DNA from 4 places in the Streptomyces sp. NPDC001443 genome. Region 4 is predicted to be linked to each of the others. Evidence: riboswitches for the same ligand, from Rfam matches in the RefSeq annotation. Region 4 holds a riboswitch; each other region holds the start of a gene.
The links. A riboswitch is a leader RNA that binds a small molecule or an ion and turns the genes downstream of it on or off. The one in region 4 is predicted to bind cyclic di-AMP.
Positions count from the first base shown of each region.

Region 1 (4,214 bases), on a different contig from region 4:
TGTCCGGCAATTCCCGTCCGCCCGGCGACGAGGCGAATTGCCGGACAGGCCCTGGACCGGACGCGGGCGCGGAGCCGACCGGAGAGCCGGCCCCGCACCCGTGACTGTCGGCCGCTCAGGCCACGGACGCGATGCGTTCCTTGATGTCGTCCGGGGACAGCGCACCCTTGGCGGTGACGTGGTCGCCCGAGGACTCCCCGCGCAGCCGTCGGCCGATCCACGGGACCAGGTACTCACGCGCCCAGTGGACGTCGTCGCGCCGTACTTCGAGGGTGCCGCGCGGCGGCAGCGCCGGCCAGGGCTGCTCCGGGTCCGCCGGCACCTCCACGCCGAGGGTCTGGCCCGCGCGCAGTGCCACGCGCGTGTGTCCCTCGGGCGAGAGGTGGAGCCGGTCGCCGTCCCAGGCCCGGCGGTCCTGGACGGACTTGAGCGACCACAGGTCCAGCACCGGGCAGCCGTACCGGTCGGCGACGGCCCGGACGTGCCCGTTGTAGGTCGCGATCTTCCCGCGCAGGTGCTTGAGCAGGGGAACACCGCGGGTGTCGAAGCCGGTTGTCACCATGACGGTGCCGGACACGGCGGTCAGCGCGGCGATCGCGCGCTCGAACCGCTCCGCCACCTCGTCGGGGTCGGTCCCGGGCCGGAGGATGTCGTTGCCGCCGGCACAGAAGGAGACCAGGTCCGGCGCGAGCCGGACGGCCTGCGGAAGCTGGTCCTCCACGATCTGGTCGAGGAGCTTTCCACGTACCGCGAGATTGGTGTACTGGAAGTCGCCCTCGGGCTGCCGGTCCGCCAGGAGTACCGCGAACCGGTCGGCCCAGCCGACGAACGCCCCGTCGGGGCCGGGGTCGCCGACGCCCTCGGTGAAGCTGTCCCCCACCGCTACGTACGACCCGATCACTGCTCTGCCGTCACTCTTCGAATCGTCTGCCACATCGGCTCATGATTCACCCTCGAATGTGACCTACGCGACCGTAGCCACGGGTTGACGGACGGTGAGATAAGCCACTCCTAAAGAGTTGTCCAATCGGGGAATAAGCGTGCGATCCGGGACGTCGACGCAGTACCCGCACCCGGGTGCGCCAAAGGCCGGACCCGGGGATCGGGGTCCGGCCTTCGACGGCGGAGAGGCGCGCGGGAGACGGCCCGTCGGTCAGACGGCGACGCCGTGCGAGCGGAGGTAGGCGAGCGGGTCGATGTCCGAGCCGTAGTCCGGGGTGGTGCGGATCTCGAAGTGCAGGTGCGGGCCGGTCACGTTGCCGGTCGCGCCCGAGAGACCGACCTGCTGACCCGGGGTCACGGCCTGGCCGGCCGAGACGGAGAGCTGGGACAGGTGGGCGTACTGCGCGTAGTGGCCGTCGGCGAGCCGGATGACGACCTGGTTGCCGTACGCGCCGCCCCAGCCGGCCGAGACGACCGTGCCCGCGCCGACGGCCTTGAGCGAGGTGCCGGTCGGGACGACGAAGTCGACGCCGGTGTGGTGACCGCTGGACCACATGCTGCCCGCCACGTGGTACGCGGTGCCGATCGGGGCACCGGCGACCGGGAGCACGAAACCACTGCCGGCGGTCTGCGGGACGGCGGACTTCGCGGGGGACGACTCCACCGAAGAGGAAGAGGTCTCCGCCGACGCGGACTTCGGGGCGGCGGCCTGCGGCGCGGCGGACTCGGCGCCCCCGCCCGTCACGGCCTTCGCGCCGATGGTGAGCTTCAGACCGGGGTGGATCAGCGACGGATCGGCCCCGACGGCCGCCCGGTTGTCCTGGTAGAGCCGGTGCCAGCCGCCGTCGACGTGCTGGGCGTCGGCTATCTTCGCGAGGTGGTCGCCGGCGACCACCGTGTAGATACGGGTACCCGCGCTCTGCCCGTCGGTCTGCTCGGCGGTCTTCTGGCCGCTCGTCGCGACGGACTGCACGGCCGTTCCGGGAACCGGCTGGGCGGCGGACTGCGGCGTCGCCGCGTGGGCTCCGGTGGCCCCCAGCAGCGGGAGGGCGAGCGCGGCGCCGCCGGTTCCGGCGACGGCGAGCGAGCGGCTGAGGCGCGGGGCCTTGGGACGGCGGTGCTTACCCTTGGCGGGCATGGCGAATTCCTCTCCGGCGCCTACGAGGTGAGCTGTCGGGTGCGGACTGGAGATGTCCGGCCGCGCTCGCGGCGCGGCTGAACCCCTAGCCTGTTCCGATGACGGGACCAGGCGGTCGAGCCTGTGGGTCCCCCGCTCCTGCCGTGCACGGGTGAGTGTGCGGGCACCGGGCGGCGGCAGGATTAGGCGTCCGCCCGGATCGGTGTGGAACGTAAGCGAGCCCGCCACAACGGGACAAGCGACGCCTTCCGGATGTGCCCGTTTTGCTTGATCCGTTACGAGAGATCCCGATTACCCTCCGTGAATTCCCTCCCCTCCCGCTTCACATCTCCCCAAAAAAGCGCACTGATTGCGTGAACATGACATAGCACTCACGGTCACCGATATGACCCTCCTCACGCACCCTCCACCCAGTCACCTTTATTCCGGGGCGACTTCCAGCAAAGAGCGTAATTGGGGCAGATCAGATAGAAGTGACATACGAGGCTGATCGCCGCACCGAGGCTTTGGCCTGTGGACAACGCGGTCGCCCTCGAACCGATGTCGTATCGTCGTCAGCGCATCCCGTCGGCCACCCGCCGAGCCACGCCGACGGGGCGAGCGGGAGGAGCCCCCCTTGACGCAGCAGGTCCCGTCGACCGAGCCCGAACTGGCCGGAGTGCGCAACTTCCGCGACGTCGGCGGACTGCCCACCGCCGACGGGCGGCGGGTGCGCCACGGCGTGCTGTTCCGCAGCGGTCACCTGGCGCACGCGACGGACGAGGACACGGCGTTCCTGTCCTCCCTGAAGCTGCACACGATCTTCGACTTCCGCAACGCGGCGGACCGGAAGCTGGAGGGCCCGGACGTCGAGCTGCCCGGCGTGCGCAACGTGAACCTGCCGCTGTCGGACCCGGCGGACGGCTCCGAGTTCTGGAAGATGGTCCGCGACGGCGAGATCGAGCAGCTGCGCGCGATCCTCGGCGAGGGCAAGGCCGCGCACCGGATGATCATGTCGTACCGCACCATCGTCAAGGAGCGGACGGGCGAGCACTCACGGGTGCTGCACTCGCTCGCCGAGGACAGCGTCCCGGCCCTGATGCACTGCGCGGCGGGCAAGGACCGCGCCGGCCTGTCCATCGCGGTGACGCTGCTGGCCCTGGGCGTGGAGCGCGAGGCGATCCTCGCCGACTACCTGGAGTCCAACGCCACGCACCGCCGCTACAAGGTGCGCCGCAGCGACAAGTCCTCGGCCGGCTACTCCCCCGAGGTCATGGAGTTGCTCGGCCCCCTGTTCGACGCGCGGGCGGAGTACCTGACCGCGGCGCTGGAGACCATCGAGGAGAACTGGGGCGGCGTGGACACCTACCTGGAGCAGGGCCTCAAGCTGACCCCGGAGACCCGGGAGCGGCTGCGCGAGCGGCTCCTCGACTGACCTCTCGGCCCGGCGGCGGCCCGCCGCCGGGCTCGTACTACTGCTGCTGCCTGCTACTGCTGCTGCGCGCCGATCTCGAAGAGCAGCCAGATGAACGCCGCGAGGACGTGTCCGACGGCGATGTAGATGATCAGCCTGATCCAGAGGGAGCGGGGGAACTTCTCCTCGATGTCGCTCATGGCCTCTCTCCGATGACGTTGCCGAGGCACAGTGCGGCCGTCGGACTCTGCAGCAGGGTGTGTACGAACAGCAGCTCGACCCCGTCGGGGTCCTGAGCGGCGATACGGTGCGGGGTCAGCGAGTCGAAGTGCGCGCTGTCGCCCGGACCGAGCAGGTGGGTGGCGTCGGCCAGACGCAGCCGCAGGCGCCCGGTGAGGACGTACAGCCATTCCTCGCCGGGGTGCACGCGGACGATGTCGCCCTGCGAGCCGTACGGGACGCGCACCCGCAGGGCCTGCATCCCGCGGCCGGGCGAGCCGGCCTGCCAGTACGTCCAGCCGCCCGCGGCGGTCGGCTCCGTGTCACCGGCGCGCAGTACGGCGTCCCGGTCGGGGACCGTCTCGCCGAGCAGCTCCGAGACTGTCGTACCGTAGACGCGGGCGAGCGTGAGCAGCATCGGCAGCGAGGGCTGGCGCCGCCCGGTCTCCAGCCGGGAGAGATGGGCGGGCGACAGCCCGGCGGCGCGGGCGGCGGCCTCCAGGGTCAGCGAGGCCTGGCGGC
Region 1 is NZ_JBSFIA010000023.1:4,455-8,668, reverse strand. It holds gene ACWC24_RS23265 (SGNH/GDSL hydrolase family protein) at 116-901, opposite strand; gene ACWC24_RS23260 (M23 family metallopeptidase) at 1,154-2,080, opposite strand; cyclic di-AMP (ydaO/yuaA leader) riboswitch at 2,085-2,244, opposite strand; gene ACWC24_RS23255 (tyrosine-protein phosphatase) at 2,697-3,494, shown strand; gene ACWC24_RS23250 (DUF6126 family protein) at 3,548-3,673, opposite strand; gene ACWC24_RS23245 (helix-turn-helix domain-containing protein) at 3,670-4,214, opposite strand, start outside.
Region 1: linked by a shared signal. The riboswitch ahead of ACWC24_RS23260 (M23 family metallopeptidase) and the one ahead of ACWC24_RS11550 (NlpC/P60 family protein) in region 4 are both predicted to bind cyclic di-AMP.

Region 2 (4,214 bases), on a different contig from region 4:
CTGTGGAGTTCACGGCGGTCTGACCGATTGGCGGCAGTCGTGAGGGTTCCGGCCCCGGGTGACGCACCGTCAACATTGTGATCTGCGCGTGATCTCCGTGGCATGAACTTGTGACAAGTGATCGTGTGCCGATACGTTCAACCATCAACACGGCGCCAGCGTCACGCCGTGTCGGTCACTGCTGTCGCACGAAAGGTTTCCGCATGCTCTCCGGAAACGGTCGTCACCGTCGTCCCCGCCAGGCCCCGGCCCTGCTCGTCGCGGCCGGCGTGGCAGGTTCCGCCATCGCCATCCCGCTTCTGGGCGCCGGTGGCGCGAGCGCGGCCGAGGGCAGCACCTGGGACCAGGTTGCGCAGTGCGAGACCGGTGGCTCGTGGAGCGCGGACAGCGGCGACGGGCACTTCGGGGGCCTGCACCTGACCCAGGCGGACTGGGAGCAGTACGGCGGTCTCGACTACGCCTCCAGGGCCGATCTGGCCAGCAGGTCGCAGCAGATAGCCGTCGCCGAGAAGATCCTCGCCGCCCAGGGGGCCGGTGCCTGGTCCACGTGCGGACTGACCTCCGGGCTCGCCAAGGACTCCGCGACGGCCGCCGTCGACACGGGTGTGGCGGGCGACACCGCGAGCGGCACGTCCGGCGCGACCGGGGCGCCCTCGGTGACGGACCCGCTCGGTCTGTCCGACTCCGCCGCCGACTCCGCCGCCGACCCGTCCGCGACGCCCGCCACCGGCACCGCGTCCGCCGACCCGTCCGCCCCGCCTTCCGGCACGGCGTCCCCCGACACTTCTTCCGCGGCCACGACGGACAAGACGGACAAAACCTCCGACGCTGCCACGAGTGACGCGCAGGACGATGAGTCTGCCGCAAGTAGTGCGAAGGTGGATGATTCGGTCAATTCCCGTCAGGCCGTCGGCGCTTCGGGTCTGGTCGACACGGGCGACCTGGGCACCGGCCGCCACCGCGGCGCCAGCGCCGACGAGGACACGGCCTCCGTCGACGCCGACCTCTCCTTCGTCGGCCGGCACGCCTCGACCGCGTACGGCTCGTAACCCGTCCGCGCCGGGGTGGTCCGCCACCCCCGGCCGACCCTCCGGGCCTCCGCGACGGACGGCCCCCGCTCCGCAGGATGAGCAGGGGGCGGGTGGTGCCGTCGGGGCCCGTGTCCTTCCCGGTCAGGCCTGGGAGGCAGCTGCCTAAACGGGCGTAAGACGGCGAGAGTTGACGCCCCGTTTCGCCGGTAAATGTCCGTTTTGGTGAAACTGTGGGATGAGTCTCAGAAGCCCTGATCGTCTTTGGAATTCCCCGGATCGCCTGTTTACGGTCGAGATCGCTCGCCACAGCGGGCACCGGCTGCCGCAACGCCGAGTCCTGCCAGCGGCTGCCCGGGAACATTCGTCGCGTCAAGCGCCGTGGGCAGGAGCGGGGGACCCAAGGTAAGCGCCTGGCCCAGCGGTTGAAGCTGGTGCCGGCTCGGGGTGAAGCCGCGTCCCGTGAGGGACGTGGCCGGGCAACTCAACCGGCCCGAACCCGACAGCTCACCTCGCAGGCGTCGGTGAGGGGATCAACCATGCTGTTTTCCGGTAAGGGCACGCACCGCCGCCCGTCCAAGGCCACCCGCATCGCCGCGCTCGCCGGTGTCGCCGGTGTCGCCGTCGCCGCCCCGCTGTTCGCGGCCGGCAACGCCTCCGCCGCCACCGCCGCCGAGTGGGACGTCGTCGCCCAGTGCGAGTCCGGCGGCAACTGGGCCATCAACACCGGCAACGGCTACTACGGCGGCGTCCAGTTCTCCGCCTCCACCTGGGCCGCGTACGGCGGCACGCAGTACGCCTCGCAGGCCAACCTGGCCACCAAGGCCCAGCAGATCACCATCGCCGAGAAGGTCCTCGCCTCCCAGGGCAAGGGCGCCTGGCCGGTCTGCGGCAAGGGCCTGTCCCGCACCCCCTACGCCGCTGCCGCCGCCGCGCCGAGCACCACCACCCGCTCGACCGACACGCAGGCCGCCACCCGCTCCGCCGAGCGCCCGGCCGCCGCGAAGACCGTCACCACCCCGGCCGGCCAGACGGTCGCCAAGGGTGACGGCGAGTACAAGGTCGTCAAGGGCGACACGCTCAGCACCATCGCCCAGAAGCACAACGTCGAGGGCGGCTGGCAGGCGCTGTTCAAGCTGAACAAGGGCGTCGTCGCCGACGCCGACGTCATCTACCCGGGCCAGCAGCTGCACCTGAAGTGACAGCGGGCTCGTAGCTGAACCACGGCGGCCTCCCAGCCGTGTCCTTCATTGTGGAGGCCACGTGAGGGCCGTCCCCCCGTCCCCACGGGCTCCCCGTCCCGGTGCGTTCTTCCCCCGTACGCACCGGGACGGGGTTTTTTTGTCGAACCGGCTTTGTTCCGTTCGGAAACAATTTACTCTCGGTTCCGTCCATGACGCGGTCAACGACCGGCTGATCGCCTCGGGGCGGTTAGGCTCAGTCACGCGCGGCCACCACAGGCCTGCGCATCACCGGGCCTTCCGGCCCGGCACAGCTTGCGTCACATCCCAGAAGGAGATGCTCGTGCCGTCCATCGACGTCGTCGTAGCCCGGGAAATCCTGGACTCCCGAGGCAACCCCACGGTCGAGGTCGAGGTCGGCCTCGACGACGGCAGCACGGGTCGTGCCGCCGTCCCGTCCGGCGCCTCCACCGGTGCCTTCGAGGCCATCGAGCTCCGTGACGGTGACCCCAACCGGTACCAGGGCAAGGGTGTCGAGAAGGCCGTCCTCGCCGTCATCGAGCAGATCGGCCCGGAGCTCGTCGGCTACGACGCCACCGAGCAGCGCCTGATCGACCAGGCGATGTTCGACCTGGACGCCACCGACAACAAGGGCTCGCTCGGCGCGAACGCCATCCTCGGCGTCTCCCTCGCCGTCGCGCACGCCGCGTCCGAGGCCTCCGACCTCCCGCTCTTCCGCTACCTGGGCGGCCCGAACGCGCACCTGCTGCCCGTTCCGATGATGAACATCCTGAACGGCGGCTCGCACGCCGACTCCAACGTGGACATCCAGGAGTTCATGATCGCCCCGATCGGCGCGGAGACCTTCTCCGAGGCCCTGCGCTGGGGCGCCGAGGTCTACCACACCCTCAAGAAGGTGCTGAAGACCAAGGGCCTGTCCACCGGTCTCGGCGACGAGGGCGGCTTCGCCCCGAACCTGGAGTCCAACCGCGCCGCCCTCGACCTCATCGTCGAGGCCATCAAGGAGGCCGGTTACACCCCCGGCGAGCAGATCGCCCTCGCCCTCGACGTCGCCGCCTCCGAGTTCTACAAGGACGGCGTCTACACCTTCGAGGGCAAGGAGCGCTCCGCCGCCGAGATGACCGAGTACTACGCCGAGCTCGTGGCGGCGTACCCGCTGGTCTCCATCGAGGACCCGCTGTTCGAGGACGACTGGGCCGGCTGGAAGGTCATCACCGAGAAGCTGGGCGACAAGGTCCAGATCGTCGGCGACGACCTCTTCGTCACCAACCCCGAGCGTCTGGCCCGCGGCATCGAGGAGGGCTCCGCCAACGCCCTGCTGGTCAAGGTCAACCAGATCGGTTCGCTGACCGAGACCCTGGACGCCGTCGAGCTCGCCCAGCGCAACGGCTTCAAGTGCATGATGTCCCACCGCTCCGGCGAGACCGAGGACGTCACCATCGCCGACCTCGCGGTCGCCGTGAACTGCGGCCAGATCAAGACCGGCGCCCCGGCCCGCTCGGACCGCGTCGCCAAGTACAACCAGCTCCTGCGCATCGAGGAGATCCTCGACGACGCCGCGGTGTACGCCGGCCGCAGCGCCTTCCCGCGGTTTCGCTCCGCGAACCAGTAGGCACGGCAAGGGCTGAGCCGTACAGGGTCAAGCCTGAGCCAGTCGTACGTACGTCCCCGTACCCGGTCCCGTACCGTGTCCGGGGACGTACGCGTGTGACGGCGCGTGTGACGACGCGTGTGACGGCGGGTGCGAAGGGGAGGCGAAGAGCCAGATGGCCGTGAAGGACCGGGACCGTTTCTCCACCGCGACCAGGCTGCGGGTGCTCGGCGAGCAGACCGCGGCCCGGGTCTACCGCTCCCAGACCAGACGGCAGGCCCGCCGCTCCCGGCTCACCGGACGGGCCGCGCTGCTCGCCCTCGTGCTGTGCTCGCTGGTCGTGGCCCTCGCCTACCCCATAAGGCAGTACGTCTCGCAGCGCGCCGAGATCGC
Region 2 is NZ_JBSFIA010000011.1:142,159-146,372, forward strand. It holds gene ACWC24_RS14985 (cytochrome P450 family protein) at 1-23, shown strand, start outside; gene ACWC24_RS14990 (transglycosylase family protein) at 204-1,049, shown strand; cyclic di-AMP (ydaO/yuaA leader) riboswitch at 1,396-1,564, shown strand; gene ACWC24_RS14995 (transglycosylase family protein) at 1,568-2,230, shown strand; gene eno (phosphopyruvate hydratase) at 2,547-3,842, shown strand; gene ACWC24_RS15005 (FtsB family cell division protein) at 3,997-4,214, shown strand, end outside.
Region 2: linked by a shared signal. The riboswitch ahead of ACWC24_RS14995 (transglycosylase family protein) and the one ahead of ACWC24_RS11550 (NlpC/P60 family protein) in region 4 are both predicted to bind cyclic di-AMP.

Region 3 (4,214 bases), on a different contig from region 4:
GAAAGTGCGACGAGGAATTCCCGGCACACGCGAACAAGGGCAGCGGAAATACATCTCCGCCGAATACTTCTTCTTTGTATACGGCGCTTCTGTTAATTCCGCAGACCCGTCACGTTTACGGGATGTTGCGAAGTCCTCACACGGTCGGCGCGTTCGCCCGCGCCGGAGAACCGCAGTCGGTGCGCCGGACCCGCGCGCTCGGCGTGCAGCGCCGTGACCGCCCGTGCGCGCTCGCCGTCGCCGCGCGCCACCGCGTCCACGATCGCGCCGTGCTCGGCCCAGGACTCCACGGGGTCGGCGGGCGCCTCCGTCGCGTACATCCAGGCGATCTTGTGTCGCAGCTGGGTGAGCGTGGCGGTCAGCGCCTGGCTGCCGGAAGCCTGGGCGAGCGTCTCGTGGAACCATCCGCCCAGGGAGCGCAGATCCTCGCTGTTGCCCCGCCTGGCCCGCTCCTGGCCGAGCCGGACCAGGCCGCGCAGCACCTTGAGATGGGCCTCGGTGCGCCGCTGGGCGGCCCGGGAGGCACCCAGCGGTTCCAGGAGCATGCGCATCTCCAGCAGGTCGGAGGCCTCCTGCTCGGTGGGTTCCGCCACGCACGCGCCCGCGTGCCGGCGGGTCACCACGAAGCCCTCCGCCTCCAGCGTGCGCAGGGCCTCCCGGACGGGGACGCGCGAGACGCCGTAGCGCCGGGCGAGAAGTTCCTCGGTGAGCCGGCTGCCACGCTCGTAGACACCGGCGACGATGTCGTCCCGGATCGCCGTGCACACCGAGTGCGCCGGAATACGCATGACCGACCTCCGCCTTAATGCCCGTGAAACGTCGCCGATTGACATGTGTTCAGCGACTCTATTGCAATCGGACGTAATTTCCGACGGGCGGCCGGAATCCATGGATATTTTTTGGACAGGACGGTGCCGGAAACGCCGAAAGCCCCGGCTCGGTGAGCCGGGGCTTCGGTATGTCGCGCGGTCGTCGCCGGACGTCCGCGGCGCGGACGGATGTCAGACGTTCACACCGTGGCTGCGGAGGTAGGCGACCGGGTCGATGTCCGAGCCGTACTCGGCGGTCGTACGGGCCTCGAAGTGCAGGTGCGGTCCGGTGACGTTGCCGGTCGCGCCGGAGAGGCCGATCTGCTGGCCGGTGACGACCCGCTGGCCCACCGAGACACCGATGGAGGACAGGTGGCCGTACTGGGTGTACGTGCCGTCGTCCATCTTGATGACGATCTGGTTGCCGTAGGCCCCGCCCCAGCCGGCCTCGACGATGGTGCCGTAGCCGACCGCGTGGACGGTGGTGCCGGTGGCGGCGTGGAAGTCGACGCCGGTGTGGCTGCCGGAGGACCACAGCGAGCTGCTGGCGAGGTAGCCCGTGGAGACGTAGGAGCCGGTGATCGGCGACACGAACGTGTTGAGGCGCTGGCGCTCGGCCTCGCGGGCGGCGCGTTCCTCGGCCTTGCGGGCGGCCGCGGCCCTCGCCGCGGCCTTCGCGTGGGCGATCTCCTCGGCCAGCTGCTGTGCGGCCGCCTGCTGCTGGGCGGCCGCCTGGGCGTCGACCTGCTCGGCGGCCTCGTCGCCGAGGGTGACGACCGGGGTGAGGCCCGTCTGCTCGACGGGGTTCTCGGCGGCGAGCGCGGGGGCCGCGAGGGTGCCGACGACGCCGGTGGTGGCGAGAGCCGCGATACCGGCTGCGTGAGCGCTGGTGCGCTTCATCCGGCTGGGACGACGGTGCTTGCCGGAAACGCCCGTGAACGCCATGTAGAGGCTGATCCTTTCCTTCCCTCTCGCCTACCGGGTTAGCTGACGGGTTCGGAGCAGGAAGGTCTCCTACGGACGCCTCGCGTGCGCGGACGTCCGATTCACCCCAGGGACTGCGATGGGTCCCCGGCTCCCCTGGCTCGCGCCTCGGGGGACTCGGCGATGACTGTCCGCTGCCGCGGATGCGGCGCACTGCCCGACGAACAGTTCAGATGACGGTACGGGCGCCGCCTTTCGATCATCAAACGGATCGCGTGTTTTGTTGCGCACGCCACACGGCAGACAGGATGTCTCCGCCCCAATTCGGACACTCCTTGCACGGACAGGGGCCCTGGCGGCCGACAGGTCGCCAGGGCCCCTTCGCGCGCGTGCCTACTCGGCGGACACGACGGTGACCTCACCGATGCCGAGCGCCTCGACGGGCTCCTTGATCTGTGCCGCGTCGCCCACGAGGATCGTCACCAGCCGGTCCACCGGGAAGGCGCTCACGGCAGCGGCCGTGGCCTCCACCGTGCCGGTCGCGGCGAGCTGCTGGTAGAGCGTCGCCTGGTAGTCGTCGGGCAGGTGCTGCTCGACCTGGTCGGCCAGCGTGGCCGCCACGGCCGCCGCGGTCTCGTACTTCAGCGGCGCCACCCCGACGAGGTTCTGCACGGCGACGTCGCGCTCCGCGTCGGTCAGGCCCTCCCCCGCGAGCGTGCGCAGCACGGTCCACAGGTCCGCCAGGGCGGGACCGGTGTTCGGGGTGTCCACGGAGCCGCTGATCGCGAGCATCGCGGCGCCCGTGCCGTCCGGCGCCGACCGGAGCACCTGGCCGAACGCGCGCACGCCGTAGGTGTAGCCCTTCTCCTCCCGCAGGACGCGGTCCAGCCGGGAGGTGAGGGTGCCGCCGAGGCAGTACGTGCCGAGCACCTGCGCGGGCCAGACCCGGTCGTGCCGGTCGGCCCCGGTGCGGCCGATCAGCAGCTGCGTCTGGACCGCGCCGGGGCGGTCCACGATGACGACGCGGCCGGTGTCGTCGGCGTTCACCGGCGGCACCGGGCGGGGCTCGGCCGAGGAGCCCTTCCAGGCCCCCAGGGTGTCGCCGAGCAGCTCGTCCAGGTCGATGCCCGCGAGGTCGCCGACGATCACGGCGGTGGCCGTGGCGGGGCGGACATGCCGGTCGTAGAAGGCGCGCACGGCCGCGGAGTCGATCTTCACGACCGTCTCCTCGGTGCCCCGGCGGGGGCGCGACATCCGCGAGGCCGCCGGGAACAGCTCCTTGGAGAGCTCCTTGGCCGCGCGGCTCGCGGGGTTGGCCAGCTCGTGCGGGATCTCGTCGAGCCGGTTGCGCACCAGCCGCTCGACCTCGCTGTCCGCGAAGGCCGGCGCGCGCAGGGCGTCGGCGAGCAGGCCGAGCGCCTTCGCCAGGCGCGAGACCGGCACTTCGAGACTCAGCCGTACGCCGGGGTGGTCGGCGTGCGCGTCCAGCGTGGCGCCGCAGCGCTCCAGTTCGGCGGCGAACTCCTCCGCGGAGAGCTTGTCGGTGCCCTCCGAGAAGGCCCGCGCCATGATCGTGGCCACGCCGTCGAGACCGGCCGGCTCGGCCTCCAGCGGCGCGTCGAGGAGCACCTCGACGGCGACGACCTGCTGGCCGGGGCGGTGGCAGCGCAGGAGCGTCAGGCCGTTGTCCAGGGTGCCGCGCTCCGGCGCCGGGAACGCCCAGGGCCTGGCATCTCCCGGCCGGGGCTGGGGGTGGAACTGCATCGTGGCGAGCTCGGTCACTGGGCCGCCTCCTCGGTCTCGTCGGTGGCTTCCACGGTCGCCGCGGACTCCGGGTCTTCGGTGCGCTCCGCGGCCTCGGCCTCGTCCAGCGCCTCGGGGACGGTCGGCTCGTACACGAGCACCGCGCGGTTGTCGGGGCGCAGGCGGGCCTTGGCGACCTCCTGGACCTCCTCGGCCGTCACTTCCAGCACCCGCCCGACGGCGGTGAGGGCGAGCTGCGGGTCGCCGAACAGGACGGCGTAGCGGCACAGTTCGTCGGCGCGGCCCGCGACCGTGCCCAGCCGGTCCAGCCACTCGCGCTCCAACTGGGCCTGGGCGCGCTCCATCTCCTCCTCCGTGGGACCCTCCTCGGCGAACCGGGCGAGCTCCTCGTCGATGGCGGCCTCGATGACCGGCACCTCGACGTCACCGGAGGTCTTCACGTCCAGCCAGCCCAGGGAGGGCGCCCCCGCCAGCCGCAGCAGGCCGAAGCCGGCCGCGACCGCCGTACGGTCGCGCCGTACCAGCCGGTTGTAGAGGCGGGAGGACTCCCCGCCGCCCAGGACGGTCAGCGCCAGGTCGGCGGCGTCGCACGCGCGCGTGCCGTCGTGCGGCAGCCGGTAGGCGGCCATCAGGGCGCGCGCCGGGACCTCCTCCTCGACGACCTCGCGGAGCTGACCGCCGATGACCTCGGGCAGCGAGCCGTCGCGCGGGGCGGGC
Region 3 is NZ_JBSFIA010000029.1:90-4,303, forward strand. It holds gene ACWC24_RS26850 (GntR family transcriptional regulator) at 93-788, opposite strand; gene ACWC24_RS26855 (M23 family metallopeptidase) at 1,002-1,754, opposite strand; cyclic di-AMP (ydaO/yuaA leader) riboswitch at 1,767-1,926, opposite strand; gene ACWC24_RS26860 (M16 family metallopeptidase) at 2,127-3,515, opposite strand; gene ACWC24_RS26865 (M16 family metallopeptidase) at 3,512-4,214, opposite strand, start outside.
Region 3: linked by a shared signal. The riboswitch ahead of ACWC24_RS26855 (M23 family metallopeptidase) and the one ahead of ACWC24_RS11550 (NlpC/P60 family protein) in region 4 are both predicted to bind cyclic di-AMP.

Region 4 (4,214 bases):
GACGGCCTCCAGGACCGTCGCCGGACCGGCGCCCGACTCGACGATCGTGCGCAGGTCGTCCATCAGCACGTTGAAGCGCTGGACGGCGTTGGTGGAGCGCGCGGCCATTCCGTACGCCTCGTCGACGCGCCGCAGCGCCTGCGGGAAGCTGATCTTCTCGCGCTGGGAGAGGGCGTCGATCATCGCCTCGGCGCGCTCGCCGATACCGCGCTTGGGCACGTTGAGGATGCGGCGCAGCGGGACCGAGTCCTCCGGATTGGCCAGGACACGCAGGTAGGCCAGGACGTCCCGGACCTCCTTGCGCTCGTAGAAGCGGACGCCGCCGACGACCTTGTACGGCAGGCCGACCCGGATGAAGATCTCCTCGAAGACACGGGACTGGGCGTTGGTGCGGTAGAACACCGCGACATCGCCGGCCTTGGCCTGGCCCGCGTCGGTGAGGCGGTCTATCTCGTCGGCGACGAACTGCGCCTCGTCGTGCTCCGTGTCGGCGACGTATCCGGTGATGCTCGCGCCCGCGCCGGCGTTGGTCCACAGGTTCTTGGGGCGGCGGGACTCGTTGCGCTCGATGACCGCGTTGGCGGCGGAGAGGATGGTCTGCGTGGAGCGGTAGTTCTGCTCCAGCAGGATCGTCGTCGCGTCCGGGTAGTCCTCCTCGAACTGGAGGATGTTGCGGATGGTCGCGCCGCGGAAGGCGTAGATCGACTGGTCGGCGTCACCCACCACGCACAGCTCGGCGGGCTGGAGGCCGAACTCGCCGGGCGGCACGTCCGCGGGGTGCTCCGAGGTGCCGACGAGCTCACGGACCAGCGCGTACTGGGCGTGGTTGGTGTCCTGGTACTCGTCGACGAGCACGTGCCGGAAGCGGCGGCGGTAGTGCTCGGCGACGTCCGGGAAGGCACGCAGCAGGTTGACCGTCGTCATGATCAGGTCGTCGAAGTCGAGCGCGTTGGCCTCGCGCAGCCGCGACTGGTACATCGCGTAGGCCTGGGCGAGGGTCTTCTCGAAGCCGTCGCCGGCCCGGGCCGCGAAGTCCTCCTCGTCGATCAGCTCGTTCTTCAGGTTGGAAATCTTGGCGCTGAAGGACTTCGGCGGGAAGCGCTTGGGGTCGAGGTCAAGATCGCGGCAGACCAGGGCCATCAGACGCTTGGAGTCGGCGGCGTCGTAGATCGAGAACGACGACGTGAAGCCGAGGCGCTTGCTCTCGCGACGCAGGATGCGCACGCACGCGCTGTGGAAGGTCATCACCCACATCGCGTTCGCGCGCGGGCCGACGAGCTGCTCGACGCGCTCCTTCATCTCGCCCGCGGCCTTGTTGGTGAAGGTGATCGCGAGGATCTGCCCCGGGTGCACGTTCCGCTCGCCGAGCAGGTGGGCGATGCGGTGGGTGAGCACCCGGGTCTTGCCGGAGCCGGCGCCGGCCACGATGAGCAGCGGCGAGCCGGAGTGCACGACGGCGGCGCGCTGGTTGTCGTTGAGCCCCTCCAGGAGGGCGGCCGGGTCGACCACCGGGCGCGGGGCGCCGTCACGGTAGTACTCGTCCCGGTCCGGCGGCAGGTCGAACTTCCCGCCGAACAGGTCGTCCGGAACCGGCTCCGGCACGTGCTCGTCCTCGGGCGGAGGCGGGGGCTCCTCCCCATGGGCCCGGGGGGCCTGGAGATCCGCCAGGAAGCTGTCGTCAAAGAGGCTGCTCATCGCTCTCCGAGTCTAGGGCGCCGCACCGACAACCCGCCGCCGTCCCGGGAACATCCCCGAAGCCGTACAGCCTCGGACGGGGGCCGGGCGGGGGCCGGGCGGGGGCCCGGGAGGGGAACGTCACATTCCGTGAGCCGGGCCGAGGAAGGCCGTGTCACCCTCGGTGACCTCGGCGCCGCGAAGCGACAAAGCAGAAAAAGGAGCTCGAACACCGCAGGGCAGGAACAAGCACGCCGGATCGGCCGCACCCCGACACAGCCGGGTCCTAGGTCACGAAAATGTATCGGGCATATCGCCCATCAACCTTCACAAGGGCCACAGGAGTTGGCTAGCGTGCCGGGCGGGCCGCACGACCCCCACCGGCGAACGTCGCCGGGCCGCGCGGCCTCCGCCGAGTCCGGTACGCCCGCACGGCGTCCGGAGCCGGGGACCCAACCAAGACCTGGGGTGAATCGGCCCCCGTCCCCCATCGGGGACAGGCCGTAGGGCAAACCTTCCGATCATCCGCCCGAACCCGACAGCTAACCCGGTAGGCGGAGTGTGGAAGGAGTCGCCTCCCTTGGCGTCGCACCGCAAGTCGCGTCCCACCGGTACACGCGCAGCAGGCATACGGACCCCCGCCCTGGCCACGGCGGCCCTCACCTCCGTCGCCCTGTTCTCCCAGACGGCCCACGCGGCCCCCTCGGCCGACGACGGCCGACCGAGCCTGGAAGAGGTCGAGAAGAAAGTCGACGACCTGTACCGCCAGGCCGAGTCGGCGACCGAGAACTACAACGCGGCCAAAGAGAAGACCACCAAGCAGCGCAAGCACGTCGACACCCTGCTCGACGACGTCGCCCGGCGCACCCAGAAGCTCAACGAGGCACGCGAGGAACTCGGTTCCTTCGCCGCGGCGCAGTACCGGACCGGTGCCACCGCGCCGGACACCGCGACCTTCCTGCTCGCGGACTCGCCCCAGGACTACTTCGACCAGACCCAGCTCATGGGCCGGCTGACCTCGCGGCAGAAGGGCGCGGTCGACGACTACGTCACCGAGCAGGCCGCGATGATGCAGGAGCGCCGCAAGGCCACCGAGAGCCTCGACACGCTCACCGACGCGCAGAACGATCTCCAGACCGCCAAGGCTGCCGTCCAGAAGAAGCTCGCCGCCGCGCGCGTGCTGCTGTCCCGGCTGACGGCCGAGGAGAAGGCCCGGCTGGCCGCGATCGAGAAGCAGAAGCAGGAGGCGGCCGCGGCCAAGGCGGCGGAGCTCGCGAAGCAGCAGGCGGCAGCGGAGGCAGCAGCGGCGAAGGAGAGCGCGGCGTCGAGTTCGGGCTCGTCCGCCACGTCCTCGTCGTCCGGTTCTTCGTCCGGTTCTTCGTCCTCCTCGTCCGCGGACTCCGCCGTCGGCACCAAGGCCGAGAAGGCGCTCGCCTTCGCCCGCGCGCAGATCGGCAAGCCGTACGTCTGGGGCGCGACCGGGCCCGGCTCCTACGACTGCTCCGGCCTCACCCAGGCCGCCTGGAAGGCCGCCGGGGTCACCCTGCCGCGCACCACCTACGACCAGGTGAACACCGGCACCACCGTCTCCCTCCCCGACGCCCGGCCGGGTGACCTGGTCTTCTTCTACGACGACGTCAGCCACGTCGGCATCTACATCGGCGACGGCATGATGATCCACGCTCCCAAGCCCGGCGCGTACGTCCGCGAGGAGTCGATCTACTACGACGGCGAGTCCGGGATCCACAGCGTGGTCCGCCCGGCCTGACGCCACCCGCTGCCCGGCCCCCCGCGCGGGTGCCGGGGGGCGTGCGGAGCTGCCTGCGGTCGCGGGTATTTCCGGGCGCCCGCGCGCGCCCCGCTCACCGCGCGCCCGGGGCTCCTTAGCATCGGCCGCATGCCCTCCACGCCCCGTATCCCGCCGCTCCGCGCCCGGTGGGCGTGGCGTGAGCCGGCGACCGGAGCCGCGGTGCTGGCGACCGGCATCCTGTCGGTCGGACTGGAGCAGACGGGGTACGAGGTGCCGTCCCGGATCGCTCTGGTGCCGGCCTGCGTCGCCTGGCTGGCCCTGGCGGCGGGCTTCGCCGTCCAGCTGCTGTGGGAGCGGGAGGCCTGGGTGCGCCGGGCGACCGCACCGGCCGCGCTCACCGCGGTCGCCGCGACCACGGTGCTCGGCACCCGCTTCTCGCTGCTGGGGGGGCAGACCCTGGCCGAGGCGCTGCTGGCGCTGGCCGCCGTGCTGTGGCCGGGGCTGCTCGTGGCCGTCCTGCGGCACTGGGGGAACCGTATGCCGGGGGCGGTGTTCCTCGCGTGCGTGGCCACCCAGGGCCTCGCGGTGCTGGCGGCCACCCTCGCCGCGACCCTGTCGACGGCCTGGCTCGCGCATGCGGCGCTGGTGCTGTTCTGGCTGGGGCTGGTGCTCTACGGCCTGGCGCTGGCCCGCTTCGACCCGCGCCAGGCCGTCGAGGGCGCCGGCGACCAGTGGGTGGCCGGCGGGGCACTCGCCATCTCGGCGCTGGCCGGAGCGCAGTTGCTCGCCG
Region 4 is NZ_JBSFIA010000008.1:23,508-27,721, forward strand. It holds gene pcrA (DNA helicase PcrA) at 1-1,695, opposite strand, end outside; cyclic di-AMP (ydaO/yuaA leader) riboswitch at 2,075-2,246, shown strand; gene ACWC24_RS11550 (NlpC/P60 family protein) at 2,255-3,442, shown strand; gene ACWC24_RS11555 (SLAC1 family transporter) at 3,572-4,214, shown strand, end outside.